DNA from 4 places in the Actinosynnema sp. CS-041913 genome. Region 3 is predicted to be linked to each of the others. Evidence: riboswitches for the same ligand, from Rfam matches in the RefSeq annotation. Region 3 holds a riboswitch; each other region holds the start of a gene.
The links. A riboswitch is a leader RNA that binds a small molecule or an ion and turns the genes downstream of it on or off. The one in region 3 is predicted to bind cobalamin.
Positions count from the first base shown of each region.

Region 1: another riboswitch for cobalamin. It lies ahead of ACQPZF_RS20405 (peptidase); the one in region 3 lies ahead of ACQPZF_RS18320 (CbtB domain-containing protein).
Region 2: another riboswitch for cobalamin. It lies ahead of metE (5-methyltetrahydropteroyltriglutamate--homocysteine S-methyltransferase); the one in region 3 lies ahead of ACQPZF_RS18320 (CbtB domain-containing protein).
Region 4: another riboswitch for cobalamin. It lies ahead of ACQPZF_RS33615 (magnesium chelatase subunit D family protein); the one in region 3 lies ahead of ACQPZF_RS18320 (CbtB domain-containing protein).

Region 1 is NZ_CP192037.1:4,393,008-4,397,211, reverse strand. Features, by position in the region: gene ACQPZF_RS20415 (hypothetical protein) at 1-369, shown strand, start outside; gene ACQPZF_RS20410 (cytochrome P450) at 435-1,700, opposite strand; cobalamin riboswitch at 1,788-1,917, shown strand; gene ACQPZF_RS20405 (peptidase) at 2,009-3,298, shown strand; gene ACQPZF_RS20400 (hypothetical protein) at 3,295-3,732, shown strand; gene ACQPZF_RS20395 (hypothetical protein) at 3,729-4,204, shown strand, end outside.
Region 2 is NZ_CP192037.1:3,112,506-3,116,709, forward strand. Features, by position in the region: gene metE (5-methyltetrahydropteroyltriglutamate--homocysteine S-methyltransferase) at 1-1,531, opposite strand, end outside; cobalamin riboswitch at 1,651-1,852, opposite strand; gene ACQPZF_RS15025 (FAD-dependent monooxygenase) at 1,887-3,101, opposite strand; gene ACQPZF_RS15030 (TetR/AcrR family transcriptional regulator) at 3,189-3,728, shown strand.
Region 3 is NZ_CP192037.1:3,844,379-3,848,582, forward strand. Features, by position in the region: gene ACQPZF_RS18310 (HAD family hydrolase) at 1-489, shown strand, start outside; gene ACQPZF_RS18315 (CbtA family protein) at 711-1,454, opposite strand; gene ACQPZF_RS18320 (CbtB domain-containing protein) at 1,463-1,648, opposite strand; cobalamin riboswitch at 1,680-1,855, opposite strand; gene ACQPZF_RS18325 ((2Fe-2S)-binding protein) at 2,010-2,759, opposite strand; gene ACQPZF_RS18330 (LysE family transporter) at 2,777-3,466, shown strand; gene ACQPZF_RS18335 (GNAT family N-acetyltransferase) at 3,454-4,204, opposite strand, start outside.
Region 4 is NZ_CP192037.1:7,485,459-7,489,662, reverse strand. Features, by position in the region: gene ACQPZF_RS33625 (8-amino-7-oxononanoate synthase) at 1-184, opposite strand, end outside; gene ACQPZF_RS33620 (cytochrome P450) at 221-1,462, shown strand; cobalamin riboswitch at 1,628-1,752, shown strand; gene ACQPZF_RS33615 (magnesium chelatase subunit D family protein) at 1,792-3,975, shown strand; gene cobO (cob(I)yrinic acid a,c-diamide adenosyltransferase) at 3,985-4,204, shown strand, end outside.

The sequences.
Region 1 (4,204 bases), 550 kb from region 3:
CGCGACTCGCACGCGCTCGCGCTGCGCCGGGACATCGCGGCGGTGCTGGGCGACATGGAGCTGATCGACGCGGCGGACAAGGTGGCCGACGCCGCCTACGACGCCGGGGCGCAGGCGCGGCGCGCGGCGGTGCTCGCGCGGGAGCGGGCCGCGATCGCCGAACGGGGCGGGGACTCCGAGTTGGCGGAGCGGTTGCGGCAGGAGGCCGGCGCGGCGGTCGGGGCGGCCGACACCGCCCAGGCCGCGGCCGACGCGGCGGCCCAGGCGATGGACGCCGCCGAGGATGCCGCGGAGCGCATCACGCGGTTGGCCGCGGGTGCGCCGGCCGCCGCGTCCGGTATGAGCGAAGTCGTTGCGGCGCAGGGATAACGCGAACGACCGTCCTACCGCGAACCCACGGTGCACCCTGCACGGTCGTGCAGGGTGCACGGTCGTCAGCGGACGTGGACCATCAGCCGGTCCACCCCGTGCACGATCGACGCGGTGCGGAAAGTCGGCTCGTCGTCGGCGAATCGCAGGTTCGGGAACCGCCGCAGCAGGGCCGGGTAGGCCGCGCGCAGCTCCATCCGGGCCAGTTCTGCGCCCACGCAGCGGTGTGCGCCGTACCCGAACGCCAGGTGCGCGGAGACCTTGCGGGCCGCGTCGAAGTCCAGGCGTGCCAAGCCTTCGCGGTTGGCGGCGCTCAACGACACCACCACCACGTCGCCTTCCTTGATCTCCGTGCCGCCGATCTCCAGGTCGTGCTTGGCGAACCGGGGGAACGCGACCTGCACCACGCTGAGGTGCCGGAGCAGTTCCTCCACCAGCGGTCCGACGGCCTGATCGTCGTCGCGCATCGCCGTGCGCGCCGCCGGGTCGCTCATCAGCACGATCGCGCCGAGCGCCAACATGCTCGCGGTGGTGTCGAAACCGCCCGTCAGCACGCCGTCGGCGAGGCCCGCCAGCTCTTCGTCGCTCACCGCGTCGCCGTGCTCACGGATGATCATGCCGATCAGGCCGTCGCCGGGGTTGCGGCGTTCGCGTCGGACGATCTGCTCCATGTACTTCAGCGACTCGGAGATCGCGCCCAGCGCCGACGCCGCCCCGCCGAACAGGTCGAACCGCGCCGCCGCCAACTCCTGGAACCGGGCGCGGTCCGCGTAGGGCACGCCGAGCAGTTCGCAGATGGCCAGCGACGGGATGGGCAGCGCGAACTCCTTGACCAGGTCCACCGGACCGTCCGCCGCCGCCATCGCGTCCAGGCGTTCGGTGACGATCTCGTCGATGCGCGGCACCAGGCGCGACAGCCGGCGCATGGTGAACTCCGGCGTCAGCAGCTTGCGCAGCCGCGTGTGGTCGGGCGGGTCGGCGAAGCCCAGACCGCCCGGCGTCTGCTCGATCCGCCCTATGGCCGCGCCCAATCGGGCGTAATCGTTACTGAACGCCTCTGTGTCGGAAAGCACTTTTTTCGCCTCGGGCTGACCCGTGACCAACCACACCCGCACCCCGAACGGCACCGGCAGCCGGTGGACCGGACCGCTCCCCCTCATCCGCTCCAGTTCCGCGGCCGGCGTCACCCCGTCCCGCTTCAGCGGGACCAGCGCACGGTCCGGGAGCAGCGACAACGCCCGCGAACCGATCCTTCCCATGACCCACCGCGTCACCGAACGCCGTGCGACCCACGCCACCAAGCCGTCGCGCACCGACGCCAGAGTCGCCATCCCACACCCCTCTTCCCCAGGTTCGACTGACCGACGGTAACCGTACGTACGAGTGGGTGGCATCGCGCCACAGGCGGATTGACAGGCCGTGTCCCGTTGACAGACGATCGGGAATCGCGCATGACGCGGGGGAAGCCGGTCGGAATCCGGCGCTGACCCGCAACGGTAGGTCCGATATCGGACGAGCCCGAACACCCGCCGTGCGTGCACTGCTCCTGACACCGTCGAGGAACGCGGGTCGGAGCCTGGGGGAGTCGGTGACGGCTGTCCGGGGTCCGCGCTCGCCTTGCGCCCGGAAAGGCCGAACCATGCCGTTGAGACGGACCGCCCCCGTGCTCGCCGTCGCCCTGTCCGCATTCCTCGCCGCGCCCGCCGCCCTCGCCGAGCCGGCCACCTCCGCGCCCGCATCCGCTCTCGCCGAACCCGCCGACGCCGGGCCTGTCACGACGAAGCCGGTCGAGGCGGCGGCCGGGTGGCTGGCCCGCCAACTCGTCGACGGCGAGCGGTTCGAGACCGTGATCGGCCCGGACACCTTCCCCGACCAGGGGTTGACCATCGACGCGCTGCTCGCGCTCGACGCGGCCGGGGTCGCCCAGGACAACGCCGCGAAGGCGCTGGCGTGGCTGGAGAAGCCGGAGACGATCAACGCCTACGTCACCGACGAGGAAGGCTCGCAGTACGCCGGCGCGTACGCCAAGCTGGCGCTCGCGGTGCTCGCGCAGGGCAAGGACCCCGCGAACTTCGGCGGCGTCGACCTGATCGCCGGGCTCACCGCGTTGCAGGCCCCGTCGGGCCGGTTCACCGACAAGACCTCCTACCCGAGCGACTTCACCAACAACTTCAGCCAGTCCATCGCGGTGGTGGCGCTGGAGCGGCACGGCACCGCGCCCGAGGCCGCCGTCACGTTCCTGGCGGGCAGCGCGTGCCCGGACGGCGGGTTCCCGTTGCAGTTCGCGCAGGCCACCTGCACTTCCCAGGTGGACGCCACGGCGATGGCCGTGCAGGCGCTGCTGGCCGCGGGCCGCACCGCCGACGCGGCGGACGGCGTCGCCTGGCTGGCCGGTCGGCAGCTCGCCGACGGCGGGTTCCCGGACAACGGCCTGCCGGGCGACAAGGGCACGACGAGCAACGCCAACAGCACCGGGCTCGCCGCGCAGGCGTTGCGGGTCGGCGGACGGGACGACGTCGCCGACCGGGCCGTGGCGTACCTGACGAAACTCCAGGTGGGCTGTGCCGGGGCGGCGACGGGCGCGATCAACTACGACGCCGGGGACTTCCAGCCGGGCAACGCCATCCGCGCCACCTCGCAGGCGATCCTGGGGCTGACCGGCGTGAGCCTGGCCGACATCTCGTCGGCCGGCGACAAGCCCGCCGCGCCCGTGCTCGACTGCCCGGCCCCCACCACCACAACCGAACCGTCCACTTCGGACACTGATACCCCGGCCGGTTTCGCCGGGTCGGGCGGCGACGAACTGGCCCGCACCGGCGTGCCGGTCGGCCCGGCGCTGTGGCTCGGCACGCTCCTGCTGGTGGCGGGCGCGCTGGCGATGACGTTGGGGCGCAAGCGCTATGCCACGGTGAAGGAGCAGCAGCGATGATCCGCAGGCTCTTGTCGACGCTGGCCGTGCTGGCCGCCACGGGCGGCGCGCTGGTGGCGGTCACCCCCGCCGCGCAGGCGGCGGCGTGTCCGGGCACGAGCGGCGTCACGGTGGTGGTCGACTTCACCGCGCTGGGCGGGACCGTGCAGACCGCGTGCGCGCCGGGTGATCCGGCCACCGGCCTGGCGGCGCTCACCGGGGCCGGGTTCGGCTATGCCTTCGTGCCGCGCCGGCCGGGCTTCGTGTGCCGGATCAACGCGCTGCCCGACCCGTGCAACGGCGCTCCGGTGACGGCCTACTGGTCGTACTGGCACGCGCAGCCCGGCGGCGCCTGGACCTACAGCACGTCCGGCGCGGCCGGCCACGACCCCGCGCCGGGCAGTGTCGAGGGCTGGGCGTTCGGCGCGGGTCAGGCGCCTGCCACCGCGCCGTGAGGGCGCGTGCGCTGCTGATCGCGGTCGGTCTGCTGGTGGCGGGCGCTCCGGCGCCCGCCTCGGCGGCGGCCGACTGCGCCGGCGTGACGGTGGTGGTGGACTTCCGCGCGTTGGGCGGCGAGGTGCGGACCGGCTGCGCGGCCGGTGACCCGGGCAGCGGTCTGGCGGCGTTGAGCGGCGCGGGGTTCGGCTACCGGATGGCCCAGCGGTTCGCCGGGTTCGTCTGCCGGATCGACAACGTGCCGGAGAGCGATCCGTGCGTCAACGCCTCCCCCACCGACGCCTACTGGTCGTACTGGCACGCGCGGCCCGGCGGGTCGTGGGTGTACAGCGATGTCGGTGCGGCGGGCCGTGATCCGGCTCCCGGCGCGGTCGAGGGCTGGGCGTTCGGGGCGGGCGGGCAACCCGGTGTCGCGCCGCCTGCCCCTGCTCCGGCACGTCCCGAACCCACGCACGCCCCGCCGCCGCAGCC
Region 2 (4,204 bases), 730 kb from region 3:
GCCGCGACACGTCGCCGTGCAGGATCGGCGGGCGCACGCAGCGCGAGCCGTAGGACTGCACCCAGCCGTGCTCGGTGGTGGCGAACCCTTCCAGGTGCTCGGCGAAGTACTGCACCATGTCGTTGCGCTCGGGCTCGCCGTGCACCAGCACGTCCAGGCCGATGTCCTCCTGCAACGCGATGACCCGCCCGATCTCCGCCCGCATCCGCGCCACGTACCCGGCCTGGTCCAGCCGCCCCGCCCGCAGGTCGGCCCGCGCCGTGCGGATCGCGGACGTCTGCGGGAACGAGCCGATGGTCGTCGTGGCCAGCGGCGGCAGACCCAGTCGCGCCTGCTGCGCGGCGGCCCGTTCGGCGTAGGGCGCGCGCACCCCGTGTTCCGGCCGCAGCGACGCGATCCGCGCCCGCACGTGGTCGTCCCGGCGCGGTGTGGCGGCAGGCGCGCGGCCCGCGTCGGCCGAGCCGCGCAGCGCCTCCGCGATCCGCACGACCTCGCGCACCTTCTGCCGGGCGAACGCCAACCGGTCCCGCACCGCCGGTTCGAGGGCGGTCTCCGCGTCCAGGTCGTACGGCACGTGCAGCAGCGTGGACGACGTCGACACGGCCACCTCGCCGGCCGTGCCCAACAGGGTCGCCGCCTTCGCCACGGCCGACGGGACGTCGGTCCGCCAGACGTTGCGCCCGTCCACCACACCGGCCACGACGGTCTTGTCCCGCAACGAGTGCAGCGCCGGCACCGGACCCGCGACCAGGTCCAGCGCGATGGCCTCCACCGGGGACGACGCGAGCACGTCCAAGGCCGGCCCCAGATCGCCGTAGCAGCCGGTGACCAGCAGCTTCGGCCGGTCGGCGAGGACTCCCAGGCGTGCGTAGGCGCGGCGCAACGCGTCCAGGTCGCCCGGCGACCGGTCCGCGACGAACGCGGGCTCGTCCAACTGCACCCACTCGACGCCCTCGGCGGCCAGCGTCCACAGCAGTTCGGCGTAGCAGTCCAGCAGTCGGTCCAGCAGGTCGAGCCGACGGTCGCCCTTGGCCAGCAGGAGGAACGTCACCGGTCCGAGCAGCACCGGCCGCGTGGTCACGCCCAGTGCCCGTGCCTCGCGGTACTCGGCGAGCGGCTTGTCGCCGACGAGCCGGAATACCGTGTCCGGACCCAGCTCGGGCACCAGGTAGTGGTAGTTGGTGTCGAACCACTTGGTCAGCTCCAGCGGCGGAGCGTCGTCGTGGCCTCGCGCCATGGCGAAATAAGTGTCCACTTCGGACAGGCCGAGCGCGCGGAACCGCTGCGGCACTGCGTCGAACAACACGGCCGTGTCCAGGACGTGGTCATAGTACGAGAACGTGTTGCCGGGCACGGTGTCCAGCCCGGCGTCCCGCAGGTCCAACCAGGTCGCGGCGCGCAGTTCCGCGCCGATCGCGTGCAACGCGGGCGCGTCGACGCGACCCGACCAGTACTGCTCGACGGCGCGCTTCAGCTCCCTGCGCGGACCGATCCGGGGATAGCCGAGGACGGTGGCGCCGATGGTGGTCACAAGCTCTCTCCTCGCGAGCGTGCGGGAGGTCCGGGCCGGAGTCCGGGCACGCTTCGCGGACGGCACGGTGGCCGTGTCCGCCCAGCCCACCCGAGAGGCCTCGGACCACCGCGCACCGGGCGGTGCGCGGGCCGATGGCAGGTCTTCGGACTCGTGGGCGTCCTGCGCGTTCCTACCGGCCGTGGCTTCCCGGAGGCTTCCAGTGCTTGTGACTACGGCTTTCGTTCCCACTCACCGCTGCGGGGCAGTCCCGGACTCGCACCGGGTTCCCTCTTGCCCCGCCCCGTCGCGACGGGGCGGACCACCAGCCCCCCGAGCGTAGCGGATCGTGGGAACCGGGTTCACGATGCGGGAATCACCTGGACGGGTCGGGCGGCACGGCCACGGCACGGGTGGTCGAGGCGTAGTCTTTGGTCCGAACGGCCTCGTGCAGGCGGATGCCGTTGCGGTTGAGCTTGGCCAGCGCCCGGCCGAGCGGCATGGGCAGGTGGCTCACCAGCCTGGCCCCGTTGCGCAGCAGCCACACGTCCCGCGGGGTGCTGGGCACGATGCGCTTCGCGGCGGCCAGCGCGACCACCCGGCTGCGGCGGACGTAGTCGCCCATCTCCGCCTCGTACGCGGCGAAAGCACGCTCGTGGTCACCGTTGGCCGCCGCGAGTTCGCCCGCCAGGACGTACGCGCCGACGACGGCGAGGCTGGTGCTGCCGCCGACCGCCGGGCCGGGGCAGTGGCCCGCGTCGCCGACCAGTGTCACGCGGCCACGTGACCAGGTGTCCATGCGCAGTTGGGTGATCGAGTCGAAGTAGAACGTCCCGTCGTGGTCCAGCCAGCTCTCGGCCTCCGCCATCCCGGTGAACGCCGAGCGCAGCAACTCCTTCTGCCGCACCGCGTCCCGGTAGTGGTAGTCCAGTTTCCCGCTGTGGAACAGGAACACCGCCCGTGCGTCGGGCAGGTCGCGCGCGCTGTAGATGGCGGCGATCCGGCCGGGCTCGATGTACGCGGTGGTGTAGTCGGCGCGACCGAGACCGTCGGGCACCGACTGCACCGCCAGGTACGCCCCGATGAAATCCTCGCGCACGTCGCCGAACACCAGTCGCCGCACGTTGGAGTGCAGTCCGTCCGCCCCGATCACCACGTCGAACCGGCGGGGCGCGCCCCGCTCGAACGTCACCTCGCCGTCGGCCGAGACGGACGTGATCGAGTCGCCGAACACGTACTCCACGTCACCGCGCGTGGCGTCGTGGAAGACCTCGCTCAGGTCGTCCCGCATGATCTCGACGTGCCGGTCGGACACCGCGCTGTACACCCGGCGCAGGTCCACCTCGACCGGCCGCGCGCCGGGGCTGTGGATCGTCATCCGATCGGTGCCGGTCTTGCGGTCCAGCAGAGCAGGCAGCACGCCCATCCGTTCGGCGATGTCCATCGCGGGCCGGAACAGGTCGACAGCGTGACCGCCGGTCTTGCGCAGTGCCGGCGACCGTTCCACCACGGTCACCTCGAAGCCGTTCCGGGCAAGCCAGTAGGCCGTCACCGGTCCGGCGATGCTCGCGCCGGAGATCAGGATCTTCATGTCACTACCTCCTTACTTACCGGATGGTAAGTGCACGGGTCGGAGTCATGCAAGCCTTACCGACCGTTAAGTCGTTAAGCTGGGGGAATGTCCAAGGCCAAGTCCGACACCAAGGCCCGCGCGCAGGCCGTCGCGCGCGAGCTGTTCCTCAAGCAGGGGATCCGGAGCACCAGCCTGCAAGAGATCGCGGACCGCCTCGGCATCACCAAACCGGCGCTGTACTACCACTTCTCGTCCCGTGAGGACCTGGTGCGCAGCATCGTGCTGCCGCTGTTCGACGACGGCGACAGGTTCGTGACCGAAGCCGAGCGCACCGAGCCGGCGCCCCGCGCCCTGCTGGAGGGCTACTTCGACCTGCACCACCGGCACCGCGAGGTAGTGGCGCTGATCGTCTACGAACTGACCTCGCTGAGCGAACTGGGTCTCATCGACCGGCTGTTCGAGTGGAGGGAGCGGCTGGGCGCGCTGCTGGTAGGGCCGGACCCCTCACTCGCCGACGCGGCGAAGGCGACCGTCGCCTTGGGCGGTCTGGCCGACTGCGTGCTGATCTTCCCGAACGCACCGCACGAAGACCTGCGCGCCGCCGGCGTGGCTGCCGCCTGCGCGGCACTGGGCCTGTCGGCCTGACCCACCTCCGGGCCGAGCCCACCTTGCAGCCTCAAGCGAACAAGCTCTTGAATCTTTGCTTTACGCAGCTTGACGGCAGAAGAGGAACCACGACGCAAGGCGACCAGAACCTACGCAGGTCTGGGCTCAAGCCGGGGACAGCATGCAACGGGACCACATCATCGGAAGCCCTAAAGGCTGCCGGGGGACCGGTGTCAGCGCAACACGCCGCCCGCAAAGCAACCCGCCCAGCCGATCGACTCGCGTACCCAGGAGCAGAACGCGACTTGACACCCTGGGCGGGTTGCGCTGCGGGCGGCGCGTCCCGTTGAGACCGGTCCCCCGGCAACGCTTGGGGCTTCCGATGATGTGGTCGTTTTTCGTAGTGTTCCCGGCTGTGTCCAAGACCTGCGTAGGTGCTGGTCGCCTTGCGTCGTGGTCACTCTTCTGCCGTCAAGCTGCGTATGTCAGCGGCCAGTCGGAATTCCCCGTGGACG
Region 3 (4,204 bases):
GTCGGCATCACGCCGACGGAGGAGGAGACGGCGGACGGCGCGGCGTGGATCATGCGGCGCACCGAGGAGGTGTTCCGGGAGGGCCTGCCGTGGCGTCCGGGGGCGCGGGAGGCGCTGCGGGCGGTCCGGTCGTCCGGCGTGCCGATGGCGCTCGTGACGTCGACGGAGCGGGGGCTGACCGAGGTCGCCCTCGACACCATCGGCCGCGACCTGTTCGACGTGACCGTATGTGGGGACGAGGTGGAGGGCCGCAACAAGCCGCTGCCCGACCCGTACTTGAAGGCGGCCCGGCTGCTGGGCGTGGAGGCCGGGGCGTGCGTGGCGATCGAGGACTCGCCGACCGGCGTCGCGTCGGCCGTGGCGGCGGGCTGCACGGTCCTCGTCGTGCCGTGTGATGTGCCGGTGTCGGCGGGGGAGCGCCGGATCTTCCGCGAGTCGCTGGTCGGGGTGGACCTCGACGTGCTCGCCGCGCTGCGTGGCGAGAGCTGATCTTGAGCCCGCACGTCCGAACCGTCTCTTGAGCCGGCACGTCCGGGGTTGTCCTGGTCGGGTGCGGACCCGGCCAGGACGACCCCTATGTCGGCGGTCCGGCAACCTGCGCCGTGACCTTTCTGGTTGGTGGCGGATCGTCGGTCAGGCGGGTGGTCGGTCAGGCGATCGTCGGTCAGGCGATCGTCGGTCAGGCGGCGGTCGGTCAGGCGGGTTGTCGGTCAGGCGGTGAGCGCCTGGGTTTTGCTCCGCACGGCCGGGTCGATCAGCAGGCCGAACGCGACGCCCAGACCGAGCCACAGCGTGGCCGTCTCGGCGAGCGAAGCCAGCCGGAAGTCCCACAGGACGTCGCTAGGCATGTCCGCCGGAATCGCGTCCGGCGGCGCCGGGAACGCCAGCAGGATCACCGCGAACCCGGCGACCACGGCCAGCGCGACCGCGGTGAACCGCACCGGCCGGCTGAGATGTCCCAGCCGGGACGCGAGGTAGCCCGCGCCGAACACCAGGAGCAGACCCGCCGCGATGACGCCCAGGTAGAGCACCGTCCGGTAGCCCACCGTGTTCGGGTCGCCCACCGCCGGCGGGTTCGCCGGGTACTTGATCGCGGGCAGCAGCGCCGCCGCCCCGAACACCGCCGCGGCCAGCGACACGCTCCGGCTGAACGGCGTCCGGTCGGTGAACCAGCGCCGTGAACCGGCGTAGGCGGTGGCGAACAACGCGCCGACCGCCAAGCCGACGATCACCGCCGCGAGCACACCGCCGACCAACTGCGTGCCCCGACCGAACAGTTCGCCGTGGTCGTGCCCGCCGGTCGGGGCCGGCTCGGCGGCGGCCCGCGCCTCCTCGACGGCCAACGCGGCCCGGATCGGCACTTCGACCACGAAGAGACCGACCAGGCCCGCGAGCAGCCCGGCGATGCCCCCCGCGCCGATCCCGCGCAGCAGCACGCTCCGATAGCTGGTCATGGCCGGCCCTAGTGGCACGGGACGCCGAGCGCGTGCCGCCCGTCGTGGAAGAACTCGTGCAGAGACTCGGCGGCGTGGCCGAGCGCGACGCCGTTCTCCTGGAGGACCAGCCAGGTGACCATCAGCGCGACCAGCGCGACAGCGTAGGCCCACCTGGGAATGGGAATGGAAAGGGAGTGCGCGGGGCTCGTCATGACGGCCTCCTCCATACCTCGTGGAAGGTCAACAACAACTCATGCCGCAGCCGGTCTCCTGACTCCCGGATCGACACCGTCCCCGCGTCTTCCCAGCCGCAGTGTGCGACCAGTGACGTTCTCGGCGGGTTGGCTCCCCGGTCACAGTGGCGAGGACCGCGCCGGATTCCCACCGGCTTCCCGTCCACTGCGGCGGTCGAACCGTAGATGGCCACGACACCCCGGCACAACCGACCAGACGAGTTGTCATCCACCCCACCCGACCACACCCCGCTCCGCGCCCGCCCGATATCCGGCCTGTCGCTTTGTGGCCGCCTGCAGCTCAGGTCGTTGCCGTTGACGACTCAGGCCACTTCGGCGGTCACCTCGGCGGCAGCGGGCAGTCGCCGCAGGTCCCGCCGCCGTCGAGTCGGTAGTACAGGCAGCAGCTCCGCCGGCGGAACACCACCTCGTCGGGGAACGGGAGGAAATCCCCGGAGTCCCGGAAGGGCGGGTCGCCGAGCAGCCGCCCGCCCAACACGAGGCAGTCCTCCGCCGACGCGACGCCACTGCGGCTGACGGTGCGCAACGCCCCGGCGATCGAGGACGCCGCGTTGCCCCACAGCAGGCCTCGCGCCACCGGGACGACCTCGCGGATCGCCTCCACCACCGGCTCCAGCGACTCGGCGATGCCGACGCCGGCGACCGGTTCCTCGATGCGCACCCGCAGCCCGTCCGGCCCGTAGTGCCACCACAGGTTGCCGGGCCGGATGTCCGGCGCAACCCCGCCCACGGCATGGGCGGCGACCGTCGGGCAGAGCAAGCGGGCCGTGTAGCTGAGGAAGAACAAGGACGCCGCCACCCGGGGCTCCCCGGTCCGGTACCGCTCGGCGATCGCCCGGAGCGTGTCGGGCAATGCCGACCCGTCTAGCAGAGCGCCGCCGGACTGCCACTCACCCCCGGACTGCCCTTCGCCGCCGGACTGTCCTTCGCCCCCGGACTGCCCATCACCCTCGGATCGCCATTGGCTCCCGACTGTTCCGGCCTCGGGCCGGCCGACATCGAGGGCGAAGAAGGGGCTGAGGCCACGAATCTGGCGCAAGGTGGACAGCACGCGGACGTAGTCGGACACGTGGCTAGTCTGCCGCCGTGGACGCACTGGGCTTGGGACTGACCCTCGGCTTGGCGGCGAGCATCAGCCCCGGCCCGCTGTTGGTGCTGGTGGTGACGTCGGCGCTGCGCTCGGGATGGCGCGCCGGAACGCTCGCCGCCTGCGCACCGCTGCTGTCCGATGCCGTGGTGGTCGCGGTGGCCTTGCTGCTGCTGGACCGGCTGCCGGCGAGCGTGCTCGGGGTGCTTGGTGTCGTCGGTGCGGTGTTCGTGGTGTGGAGCGGAGTCCAGACCATCCGTGAAGCACACGCCGCCTCGCTGGGTGGGGCGACAGGCGACGGCTCAGGTGCGGGCAGTGGCAGTGGCAGTGGCGGTTCGGGTGTTGGCGGTGCACGTGTGGGTTCGGGGTTGGGGCCGGAGGACGCCCTTGCCCTGCGGCGTGCGGTGGTGGTGAATCTGCTCAGCCCGCATCCCTGGGTCGCGTGGGCGACCGCCCTGGGACCGCTGACCATCGCCACCTGGCGTGGGTCGGCGGGCGCCGGAGTGGCGTTGTTGGTCGGCTTCTACGTGACGTTGGTCGGCGGCAAGATCGTCATCGCCCTCCTCGTCGCCCGTGGCCGCCGGCGTCTTGGTGACACCGGGTACCGCCGTGCGTTGACCTGCGCCGGAGTGTTGTTGGTGCTGGCGGGCGTGGCGTTGGGCATCGAGTTCGCCGGTTACGGCAGGTAGAACGTCATCAGGTCGCCTCGCACCGGTGGGAAGAGCGTGTGCATCAGGTCCGCGTTCGGGCCTGGGTAGACGTCCGGGAACCCGGCGGTCAGGCCGCGCAGCCCCTGCGGACCGAACAGCAGGGACGCCAGCAGGTCCGGCGCGACCCCGGCTCCACCCGCCGCGCCGGGCGCCTGCATCGTGCCGCCGGCGACGACCGGCCCGACCTCGCCGGCCCGGTAGGGCAGCCGGACGTGTGACCGGTAGAAGGACACGACCGCCTCGCCCTCCGCGTCGGCGAAGGGCGACTCGGCCAGCCGCCGCCCGAACACCGGGCGCAGGTGCTCCAGCAACGCCAGCGGATCGTTGATCCGCACGTAGTACGAGTTCGCGTCCTCCGGCGGCGGACCGAGGAACGGCTCCAGCGCGTCTCCCGCCACGGTGCCCGGACGCTCGTTCGCCGTCGTCGCCCCGGTGTGCGCGAGCAACGCGTGCGCGGCGGCGGCGTCCACCGCCGCTACCTCGCACAGCCGCACACCCTCGTCCGGCGGCGTCGACCGACCGGTGCCGACCGGCAGGCCGTCCCGCTCGACCAGCCACTGCGTGCTGCCGTCGCGGGCGATCAGCCAGCGCCACAACGGGGTCGAGTGCGGCATCCACAAATCCGCCCGAGCCTGCTCGGCGTGCTGGAGGCGGGCCAACGCCGGGATGTCGTCCAGGGTGGCCTCTCGCACGGTGGCTTCCCGCACGGTGGCTTCC
Region 4 (4,204 bases), 3.6 Mb from region 3:
CCCGCTTGTCGCGGGCCAGGCCGAGGTAGTCATTGGACGCGAGGTCGAGGTCGGTGGAGTCGGGCGGACGGGGCCGGACCCGGCGGGCGAGACCGGCCTTGGCACGGGCCTCCGCCCGGGTGTCGATCCAGTCGAACACCGACTCCGGTCCGCCGGTCGCCTCCGGCCCTGTGCTGACACTCACGCCGGCAGTGTCGCATCCGGCCGCTACCGTCCCCGCGTGGACCTCTTCCAGGCAGGACCCGACGAGCTGCGCTCGCTGCGCGTGAACGCACCGGTCCACCTGGACGAGAACACCGGGTTGTGGCTGGTCAGCCGCTACGAGGACGTGCGGGCGATCCTCGCCGACCCGAATCGCTTCCACCCGGACAACGCGCTGACCGCCGTGACCGCGATCCCCCGCCCGGTGCTGCGCGTCCTGGCCCGCGCGGGCTTCTCCCTGCCGCCGACCCTGGCGAACAACGGCACCGACACCCACGCCGAGCTGCGGAGACTGGTCGCGGCCTTCCTCACCCCGGCCCGGGTGCAGGCCATGCGCCCCCGCATCGCCGACCTGGCGCGGGAACGACTCGCCGGATTGACGGGTCCGATCGCCGACCTGCACCCGGTCCTCGCCCGGGACCTGCCGGCGATCGTGCTGATGGAGGTCATGGGCATCGACGACGTGGACATCCCGAAGCTCAAGGCGTGGAGCACGGCGTCCCTGGAGCTGTTCTGGGGCAACCCGTCGCTGGACCGCCAGCACGAGCTGGCGAAGCCGACCGCCGAATTCCACCAGTGGCTGACCCGCCGGATCAGGACGGCGCGGGGCGACGACCTGTTCGGCGCACTGCGGGACGTGCCCATCCGCGAGGCGGCCGGACTGTGCTACTTCCTGCTCATCGCGGGCCAGGAGACGACCACCCAGCTCCTGTGCGCGATGTTCGACGCCGTCCTGCGCCACGGAGGTCTGTGGTCCAGGCTGGGCGAGCCGGGCATGCCGGCACGAGTCGTGGAGGAAGTGCTGCGCCGCGACCCGCCGGTCAACACGTGGCGGCGGATCGCGGCCGAGCCGACGACGATCTCCGGCGTGGCCGTCCCGGCGGGCGCGCACCTTCTGCTGATGCTGGCCGGCACCGGCTCGGACCCGGAGGTGTTCGCGGACCCGGAACGGCTGTGCCCGGCCCGACCGAACGCCCGCAAACATTTGGCGTTCGGCTACGGCCGGCACTTCTGCCTGGGCGCCGGTCTCGCCCGCCTGGAGGCGGAAGTGGTGCTGCGGGAGACCGTCGAACGCTTCCCGAACCTCAGCCTGGCCTCACCCGAACCGCCACCGATGCTGGGCCTGCTCTCCTTCCGCGCCCCGCTGAGCGTGCGGGTACGCCTGGGTGAGCCGGCCCACCCCGCCCCGGAGCCGGCGTCCGGCCCGAGCACCGGGCACGACGGCGACCCAGCCCTCACCGCGTCCGCCTCGCGGGGCTGATCTCGCAGGTCAGTTCCGGTGTGGACGCCGAATGCCCGGCCCACCACCGCACGCCGGAGTGATCCACCACCGGTCGACCGCACGGCCTGCCGGGGTCGGGGTTCGGGCAGGTGTGACCGTCCTCGCTCGCGGAGTCCTCGCCGGGGACTTGGAGCCCGTCGGCCGAGGTGCGACGATGCCTGGGCTGTAGGGGTGCGCGAGGAAGCCGGTGCGAATCCGGCACGGTCCCGCCACTGTGACCGGGCGTGTGGATCCGGGAGTCAGGAACTCGGCCCCCGAACTCACCGGACCGGACCCGGGCGTGGACACCCGAGGAAGGACACCGCCGCATGGGCGCGCGTTTCCCCTTTTCCGCTGTCGTCGGACATGACGACCTCCGCATGGCGTTGCTGCTGAATGCCGTTCACCCCGGTATCGGCGGGGTCCTGGTCCGAGGGGAGAAGGGGACCGCGAAGTCGACCGTGGTCCGCGCCCTGGCCGCCCTGCTGCCCTCGCTGGAGGTCGTGTCGGGCTGCCGCTTCGGCTGCGACCCCGCCGCCGTGGACGCCGACTGCCCGGACGGCCCGCACGACACCACCGCGCACGACACCACCGCGCACGACACCACCGCGCACGACACCACCGCGCACGACACCGCCTCGTCGGACGGCCCGCACGGGGTCGCCGCGCACCGCACCGCCTCGTCGGACGGCCCGCACCGCACCGCCGCGCACGACACCGCCCCGCACGACACCGCCCCGCACGACACGGCCTCCCCGGACGGCCCGCACGCGACCGCGCTGTCGGAACGGCGCGCCGCCCGGCTGGTCGAGTTGCCGGTCGGCGCGACCGAGGACCGGCTGATCGGCTCGCTGGACCTGGAGCGCGCGCTGACCGAGGGCGTCCGGGCGTACCAGCCCGGCCTGCTGGCCGCCGCGCACCGGGGCGTGCTCTACGTGGACGAGGTCAACCTCCTGCACGACCACCTGGTGGACCTGCTCCTCGACGCCGCCGCGATGGGCCGCGCGCACGTCGAGCGCGAGGGCGTATCCGTGTCGCACGCCGCGTCGTTCCTCCTGGTGGGCACGATGAACCCGGAGGAGGGCGAGTTGCGGCCACAGCTACTGGACCGCTTCGGCCTCACCGTCTCGGTGCGGGCGGCCCGCGACGTGGCGACCCGCGCGGAGGTCATCCGGCGGCGGCTCGCGTACGAGGCCGATCCCGTCGGGTTCGCCGCGCGCTGGGCCGACGAGGACGCCTCGCTGGCCTCCCGGATCGTCACCGCGCGCTCGCACCTGCCGAACGTGGTGCTGCCGGACGCCGAGGTGCGCCGGATCGCCGGGATCTGCGCGGCGTTCGAGGTCGACGGGATGCGGGCGGACCTGGTGGTCGCCCGCGCCGCCGCCGCGCACGCCGCGTGGCGCGGGGTGGGCGAGGTGGCGGAGGAGGACGTGGAGGCCGCCGTCCGGCTGGCCCTGCCGCACCGCAAGCGCCGCGACCCGTTCGACGAGCCCGGCCTGGAGGAGGAGCAGCTCGAAGACGCCATGCGCCAGGGCGCGGAACACGCCGAGGAGCCCTCCGGTCCGGACGACGACCCCGATGGGCCGGATGACGGCGGCGGCCTGCCCCAGGACGCGCCCGAGTCCACTTCGGACGGACAGTCCCCGGACGGTCGACAGCCATCGGACGGACAGCAGGGCTCTTCCGCCGAGCGCACCCACGCCCCCGCGCCTTCGTTCAAGACCCGGCTGCTCCAGGTGCCCGGTGTCGGCGAAGGCGCGCCGGGCAAGCGCTCCCGCGCCCGTGCCCGCACCGGGCGAGTGGTCCGATCGTCCACTGTGGACGGTTCCGGGCTGCACCTCGTCGGCACGCTCGGCGCCGCCGCGCCGTTCCAGGCCGCCCGGGGCCGCAGCGGTCCGGGACTGGTGTTGCGCGGCACGGACCTGCGGCTCTCGGTCCGCGAGGGCAAGGAGAGCAACCTGGTGCTGTTCGTGGTCGACGCGTCCGGCTCGATGGCCGCGCGGCAGCGCATGTCGGCGGTCACCGGCGCGGTGATCTCGCTGCTGCGCGACGCCTACCAGCGCCGGGACAAGGTCGGCGTGATCACGTTCCGGGGCGCCGGGGCCGAGACCGCCCTCCCGCCGACGAACTCCGTGGACGCGGCGGCGGCCCGACTGCGCCAACTGCGCACGGGCGGGCGCACCCCGCTGGCCGACGGTCTGCTGCGCGCCCGCCGGGTGCTGGACGTGGAACGGGTCCGCGACCCGCGCCGCCGCCCGCTGCTGGTGCTGCTCACCGACGGCCGTGCCACCGCCACCGGCACGGGCGGCGACCCGATGCGGGACGCCCTGCGCGCCGCCGGGCTGCTGGCCGCCGACGAGGTGGCGTCGGTGGTCGTGGACTGCGAGTCCGGCCACGTGCGCCTCGGTCTGGCCGGGCGCGTCGCCGAGGCGCTGGACGCCGTGTGCCTGCGCCTGGAAGAACTGTCCGCCGACCGGGTTGCGGGCGTCGTGCGCGCCGCACGAGCCGCGTAGGAGCCACCGATGCCTCAAGGACAACCGTCCGTCGTCCCCGTCGACGGGCTTACCACCAAACAGCGGCGCAACCGGCCGCTCACCCTCCTCCACACGGGGGAGATGAAGGGCAAATCCACCGCCGCGTTCGGTCTGGCGCTGCGCGGGTGGAACCAGGGCTGGTCCATCGGCGTCTTCCAGTTCGTGAAGTCAGCCAAGTGGAAGGTCGGCGAGGAGTCGGCCTTCCGCG